2 regions of the Rossellomorea sp. NPDC077527 genome follow, and region 2 is predicted to be linked to the other one. Evidence: riboswitches for the same ligand, from Rfam matches in the RefSeq annotation. Region 2 holds a riboswitch; the other holds the start of a gene.
The links. Region 2 has a riboswitch for cyclic di-GMP ahead of ACIGG7_RS04310 (methyl-accepting chemotaxis protein). Riboswitches for the same ligand answer to the same signal wherever they lie in the genome.
Positions count from the first base shown of each region.

Region 1: another riboswitch for cyclic di-GMP. It lies ahead of ACIGG7_RS22160 (EAL domain-containing protein); the one in region 2 lies ahead of ACIGG7_RS04310 (methyl-accepting chemotaxis protein).

Region 1 is NZ_JBITVL010000010.1:56,571-59,988, forward strand. Features, by position in the region: gene ACIGG7_RS22155 (ABC transporter permease subunit) at 1-871, opposite strand, end outside; gene ACIGG7_RS22160 (EAL domain-containing protein) at 997-1,707, opposite strand; cyclic di-GMP riboswitch class II at 1,779-1,859, opposite strand; gene ACIGG7_RS22165 (DNA-3-methyladenine glycosylase) at 1,961-2,545, opposite strand; gene ACIGG7_RS22170 (CAP domain-containing protein) at 2,712-3,418, shown strand, end outside.
Region 2 is NZ_JBITVL010000001.1:840,909-844,326, reverse strand. Features, by position in the region: gene hflX (GTPase HflX) at 1-564, opposite strand, end outside; gene ACIGG7_RS04310 (methyl-accepting chemotaxis protein) at 1,151-2,071, opposite strand; cyclic di-GMP riboswitch class II at 2,168-2,252, opposite strand; gene ACIGG7_RS04305 (hypothetical protein) at 2,415-2,549, opposite strand; gene ACIGG7_RS04300 (TetR/AcrR family transcriptional regulator) at 2,792-3,367, shown strand.

The DNA.
Region 1 (3,418 bases), on a different contig from region 2:
TCGTATAATCCTCGCTGCTCTCATGGTTGATCCACAGGTATACCCCTTGATACACCACAAAGAAAGGTGTATAGATCATGATTAATGAGATGGCGATCACCATCGGCCGGAAATCCTGGATGATATAATAGGTGATCCCTTTCATATTAAAAATCGTTTCGATGATAAATAAACTGGATAACATGCCCCATACGATCAACTTTCCATGATAAAACAAACTTGGAGAAATATTTTTCAGTACATGAGAAAACAGGATCCTGCCCTTAGACATCCCCTTACTATGGGCGAATTCAATGTGAGGCTTGAGCAGCTCTTCTTCCATAATGAAAAGGAGAATCCGAAAGAAAGAAATCATGGGAATGATGGACAACGTAATCATGGGGGCAAGAAAGACCTTCTCTTCCCCGTACTCTGCAAAGTTCATCAATTCCACACCAAAATATTTAAAGATATAGACAATCAAAAGCTGAAGCATGAACGCAAACATTAAATCGGGCACAGTCTCTAAGAGGTTTAACCCTTTCTTAAGTGTCGAAGTAACCGGTCGGGGTAAAAATACGGTGAAGATCGTAAGAATAAAGGCAGCACCAAGACCAATCCCCAGAGCACCACCTACAATCTGGAGGGAGTATACGTATGGCCCCCAGAGCATATCAAGAAATTCCACGGTAATCCCCTTGTATGAGTAACTCCAATTTGCTCCATCCAGGAAGACAAAGATAAACTTTATAAATGCCTCAAGGTACCCTACAACATTGTATAATCCACGTTCCCTGAATACTTCTGGTGCGATACTGACGGCTAAAATCCCAATCAGACCAAGAATATAATAGAAGATCAATTTAATCGGAAAGATGAGAAACTTCATCATTGTGTCCCCTTTATCTCTTTTTCCTCAGTTTAATTGAAATGTTAAAATTTTTCAATTTTATTTCAAATCTGACAATTCCATAACAAAAAAAGTGACCCACCTTCTCCAGAGTCACTTTTTTGTCCCTACGCTAACAGTTGACTTGGCTTGCCCAAGTAAAATCCTTGTCCGATCGTGATACCGATTTCCTTGGCAACCTGCATATCCTGTTTTGTTTCGATTCCCTCCAGGACAATCAACGTATCACTTCCGTAGAATTGACTGAAGAAAGAGAGGAATCTCTGTTTCTTTTCATCGTGGGCCAAATTCATGGCAAAATAGCGGTCCAGCTTAATGATTTCCGGCTCGTACTCAATCGATTTCTTTATAGAGGATGTTCCTTGTCCGAAGTCATCGATGGCATACCAGACACCGTATTGCTTCAGTTCTTTCAGTGATTTTTTCAATAAAGGATTCTGCCATAGCTCTTCAGCACTGGATTCGTTAATTTCGAGAACAAGTCGTCCCTTTATGTCTGGATAGCGGTTCATAAGGTCGGAGAAGAACGTGTGAAAACTCGGATGCAGGATGGTTGTAATATAAATATTGAGAAACAACTTACAGTTCATAAGCCCGTTCTTTGAGAAACTATCAAGGGCTTTAGAAATGGACAGAGTATCAAGCTTGTACAGGATATTTGCTTTCATGGCCGATTGAAATACACTCTCGGGATTTTCGTTAAACGTATTCCGTAACAGTCCCTCGTAAGCATAGAGGGTTCGATGTTCACCCATATCATATAATGGCTGAAAATCGTGATAGATAAAGTCGTCTTGAAAAATAGTAAAGATGTTCATAGGACCCCTATACTCTCTCTTTATTTTTATTTTTTTTCATAAAAAAACCACACAAAAACGCATTCCTCGCGTTCGCATGTGGTCGGTTGCGCTACTGGCTCCCCTAAATGTAAGCGCCCATCTATCATTTAGGTTCACAGCCCCCAGTCGAATTGTCAGTTTATGAAGATGCTTATAAGAAAAATATACCACAAACTAGTACTTTTAGGGTGTGTTTTTCCATAAATTATTTGAAAATTCATAAAGAAAATCCTTACCTTGACACATAAGGATTGTCACTGATCCAAAAACGCCAAGGATAGTCCTTTGCCTCCCCTGTGTTATCGATCCCTATCCGTTTCCCAGATGAGATGCTTTCTGGGTCGAATCCTTTTGTGATCGTCAGCGGTGGCTCTAAAAAGCTTCCCCCATAGTCCTCCATGGTGATGCCCAATGCTTTCGTCAATTTCCCTGGACCATTCGTCCAATTCTTCTTCATATGTCCTCGTCTTCTGCTTTCCATCAGGGCCTCTCCCTCTAGTGGCTCGACCGCTCTGATGAGGATGGCCTCGGGCTTTTCCTCTTCCCCGCTCACTACGTTCACCAGACAGTGTGTATGCATGACATATGTATATATCCGCCCTGCTTCATGGAACATGATTTCCGTCCGTTTCGTACGCCTGTTTCCAAAACTGTGAGCTGCTCTGTCTTCCGGCCCAAGATACGCCTCTGTTTCCACTATATACCCTGAAGCTGTTCCTTCCTCTGTCTCTTTCACCAAAACACACCCCAACAGGGACCTGGCGAGGTCCAATGTAGGCTGCTTGTAAAAGGTGGAAGGTAATGGGATTCGGTTCATAGATTTCACTTCCTTACACACAAATAATCAGTCTTTATAATAGGTATACCCTAACCTTATAGTACTAAATCTGACCATCGCTTCAACCTATTTTTAACAGGATAAACCGTTTGGGCGGCGTACATATTAAAGACTGTTAAGGCAAACACAAAATGGAGGAATCCTCATGAAAAAACGAATCTTAATCTGCTCCGTCATCCCGTTCATGCTGATGACTGGCTGCAATAACGATACAAACGATTCACTGACTGATACTCAAAACGTGAATTACGATCCGGTTTCCTATAGAAACCAAGACAGAGTGGGAATGAATGATTTACAAGAAAACCGAACGGCCATCCACCGTTTTATTGCCCCGATAGATCCTAACGGGGATTTGCGTGAATTCACTCATTTAGATCCTGGTGAAGAATATACACCCGGTAACGAAGGGGTGCCTCAGCCGAAACAACCTGCCGGGGAGCCGAATAAAGGACAACCGGAACCACCTGCACAACAGCCTAAACAAGATTCTCAATCTTCGAATGCAAGTGGGTATGTGAAGCAAGTGATTGATTTAACAAACCAGGAACGTAAGAAGAATGGACTCAGTGCGTTGAAGATGGACGGAGAGCTATCAAACGTAGCGGAGATGAAATCTGAGGATATGAAGGAACATGACTATTTCTCTCATACATCCCCAACATATGGATCTCCGTTTGAGATGATGGAAAACTTCGGTGTAGACTATTCTACAGCAGCGGAGAACATTGCCGTTGGACAGAAAACACCTGAATCGGTTGTGAACGCCTGGATGAACAGCCCGGGTCACCGCAAAAACATTTTAAATAAACAAGTCACTCATATTGGTGTGGGAACGGCTAAAGATGCGAG
Region 2 (3,418 bases):
CTGAGTCGTTCGCAGGTCGACAAGAGAATCCAGTTCTTTATGAAGAGCTGTGATTTTCGCTTCAATACGACGACGGTCAAGCTCAAGCTTCGTTTCACCTGCCCCACGGTTCGCAAGTCCCGATCCACCACCTTGACGCCCTAATGACTCACGGCGTCCGACGAGGCGTGGAAGCATGTACTGCAGCTGAGCCACTTCTACTTGAAGCTGGGCTTCCCTGGTTTTCGCCCGTTCTGCAAAAATGTCAAGAATCAGCATCGTTCTGTCCATGACCCGAACGTCAAGCTTTTCTTCCAGTACGCGTATCTGCGATGGTGAGAGCTCATCATTCGTGATCAGTACATCCGCTTCCCACTCTTCAATCAATAGCAGCAGTTCGTCGATCTTACCTTTTCCAATATAATGCACATGATTGGGCCGAGGCAGGTTTTGCGTCAGTTCTCCTGTAACAACAATATGCCTGGCCTCTGCCAGCCCCTTCAACTCAAGCATTGAATACTCAAAGTCATTGTTTTTATCTTTTGTATTAACGCCTATGGCGATTGCTTTTAATCTTTCTTCCATTACATAGTCACTTCCTATTTAAAATATTTGGGTGCAAGAAAAAAGCACAGGCCACTGCCTGTGCTTTTTGTAAATGGATGTTGAATATACCGATGGTGCACGAAGAAGACCGCACTTTCCCCTGATGAATTTGGATTCGTACAAAGACATCAAAAAAGCACCATTCAGTAGATATTCAATTCTATTCTTAAAGGGGAAGAAGACCCCCCCTCTCTTCATGCACGCCAAATGAAGAATTCCTTTAAAAATAGTCAGACCGATCCCATTTACCCTGCACACAAGCAGAGCCTTTGAACTTATTCAATTAAGCGTTCAAATTGCGGATGCGTAGTCTGATTAAAATCAAAAGGAAAACCTCCATTTCTCATAAGTTAAACCCATCATACCACACCTCGAGATGGATGGGAAGATATGGTTTGAGGGACGGACCTCCACATACCGGTTTAAGATGGTGGGATTATAGGTATTGGAGGTCCGTCCCTCACTACACTACTGTCCTAAAGTAAAAAAGCTCCAATTCTTCACGTTTTCCATTTGATTCACAAACGGAAGGATGAAAAATTGGAGGTCCGTCCCTCACCAAGCTTTACAAAATGTTTTTGAAGTCTTTTGCTTGTGAGTCCAATCGACGGGCTGCGCTTCCTATTTCTTTGAATGCCAGGACTGCTTGCTCGTTTAGTGTTTGGTTATTTGTTATGCCTGACTGTGAACGGATTGTTCCTTCATTGATTTTGTTGATTTCTCCTGTGATCCCTTCTATATGGGAGTTCACTTCCTGGATGGAATCCTGCACCCTCGTTGCAAGCTTTCTGACTTCTCCTGCAACGACGTTAAACCCTCTCCCATGTTCCCCTGCCCGGGCTGCCTCGATGGCCGCGTTCAACGCGAGTAGATTTGTCTGAGTCGCAATTTCCCTAATCGTTTTGACAATGTTTCCGATTGAATTTGCCTGCAATGTAAGTGACTCAAGTATTGTCATATTCTCATTCGAGTCAGAAACCAGCTTTCCAGTCGCTATGGCTGCTTCCTCACTTCTTGTTATACCCTGCTCTGCTTTTTCACTTAATTCTTCTGACATCTTCTGTAATTCAGAAGCTACCTTTTCAATCGTTGTTTCCCGTTCGGTAATATCCGTCGCAACCTTAACAACACCTTCAAGATTTCCTTCTTCGTTATAAACCGGCGTGTATGTTGCTTCCAAACTGAGAAGCCTACCAGTCTTTGTGACTCGTTGAATTTTTTCCTGAAAGCTTTTTCCGCTTCTCAAATCCCGCCACAATCGTTTATATTCCAAGCTTTTAGAAAATTCCTGTGTACAAAATTTTTCATGGTGCATGCCAATCATTTCTTCCACACCATATTCCATCGTCCTGGCAAAATTTCCGTTCACCCATAGGACTCTACCGTCAGCATTGAATTCAATCATGGCCAGCGAATCTTCAATGGCTGCAAGTAAGGCAGATTCCCCAAAGACTTGAGTACTTTTTCTCAATTCCGTTTTAATCACGTTCAACACGTCCTCATTCATTAAAGTTTTGGTTAAGATGAGACTAATATGTATAAAAGAAACATCAGTAAATACATAACACTGACTCTCACCATTTTAAGTGCTGGCCGGTTGCGCCACTCGCTCCAATTCACTAACAGCGCCCATCTTAAAGTGAATTCTCATAGCTTCCAACTTTACTATTTGTAAGACTATCCTACTAGCTCTATCTTAATATAACAACAGATATTCGTAATATTAGAAAAAATTCTTCACTTTATTATTGCTGGAATGAGGTCCGTCCCTCACTACGTTAACCAAATAAAGAAAAAGACCCCAAAAATCTGGGGTCTTGTATTTTACATTAACATCCTAATCTATCACATACTGCTTCTTTCAAAACAGATACCAGGTTACTATTCGGAGCCAAAATCGATACTACTAACCAAGCGACAAGTAACAACGCAGCAATCAGAAAGGTAATCAGACCTAATGCCATTAGAATCCCCCCTTTCTATTAAAACTTCTAGTAAGTGAGCTCTCTTACAAAGTTATTCTATGAAAAATTGCTAGAGTTGGACCGGCAAGTATCATAGGAAACAATAAAAGGGCAGATACCTTCTTAACAAAACTTTCACAAACAATGGGTACTTCGTGTGATTGAGATAAATTTCACATGGGTATACACTATTCTGGAATGAATATTCATTCCGTATTAACGTTATGAAAGGCTGAAATGGTATGTCATTGGCATTAAATAAGCGGGACTGCATCGTGGCGAGCTCCCTTGTTCTTTTTGCAGAGAGGGGATTTGATGCTACGACAATTCCCATGATTGCCACATCTGCCGGCGTCGGAGCCGGTACAATCTATCGATACTTCGAAAATAAAGAAGTGCTTGGAAATACGATATTTCAAGAATATGTTGAGCTGTTTACAGAAACGGTGAAAAAGGATTTCCCTTATGAACAGTCGATCCGTGAGCAATTCCATCACCTGTTCCGATCAATGATTCTGTTTACAAAGGAACAGAGTCAGGCCCTTTACTTTATCAAAACACATAGCAGTGCCCATTTTTTAAATGAAGAAAGTCATGCAAGTTTCAAAGGCCTTCTGAATATCTTTAAATGCTTCTTCGATTCGGGTAAAGAGAAAAAGGAGATTAAAAATCTGCCTTCAACAGCTTTAATCGCCATTTTATATGGTGCCTTTCTCGAGCTGCAGCGATTGGTACGAATCGGCGAGTTAAAGCCTGATGCCGCTATGCTTAATGACGTAGAAGAAAGTATGTGGGACGCTGTCCGATTACACGGATGAGAAACCACGTGTTTCTCATCCCTACGCGGAATGAACGTTCATTCCGCAAAC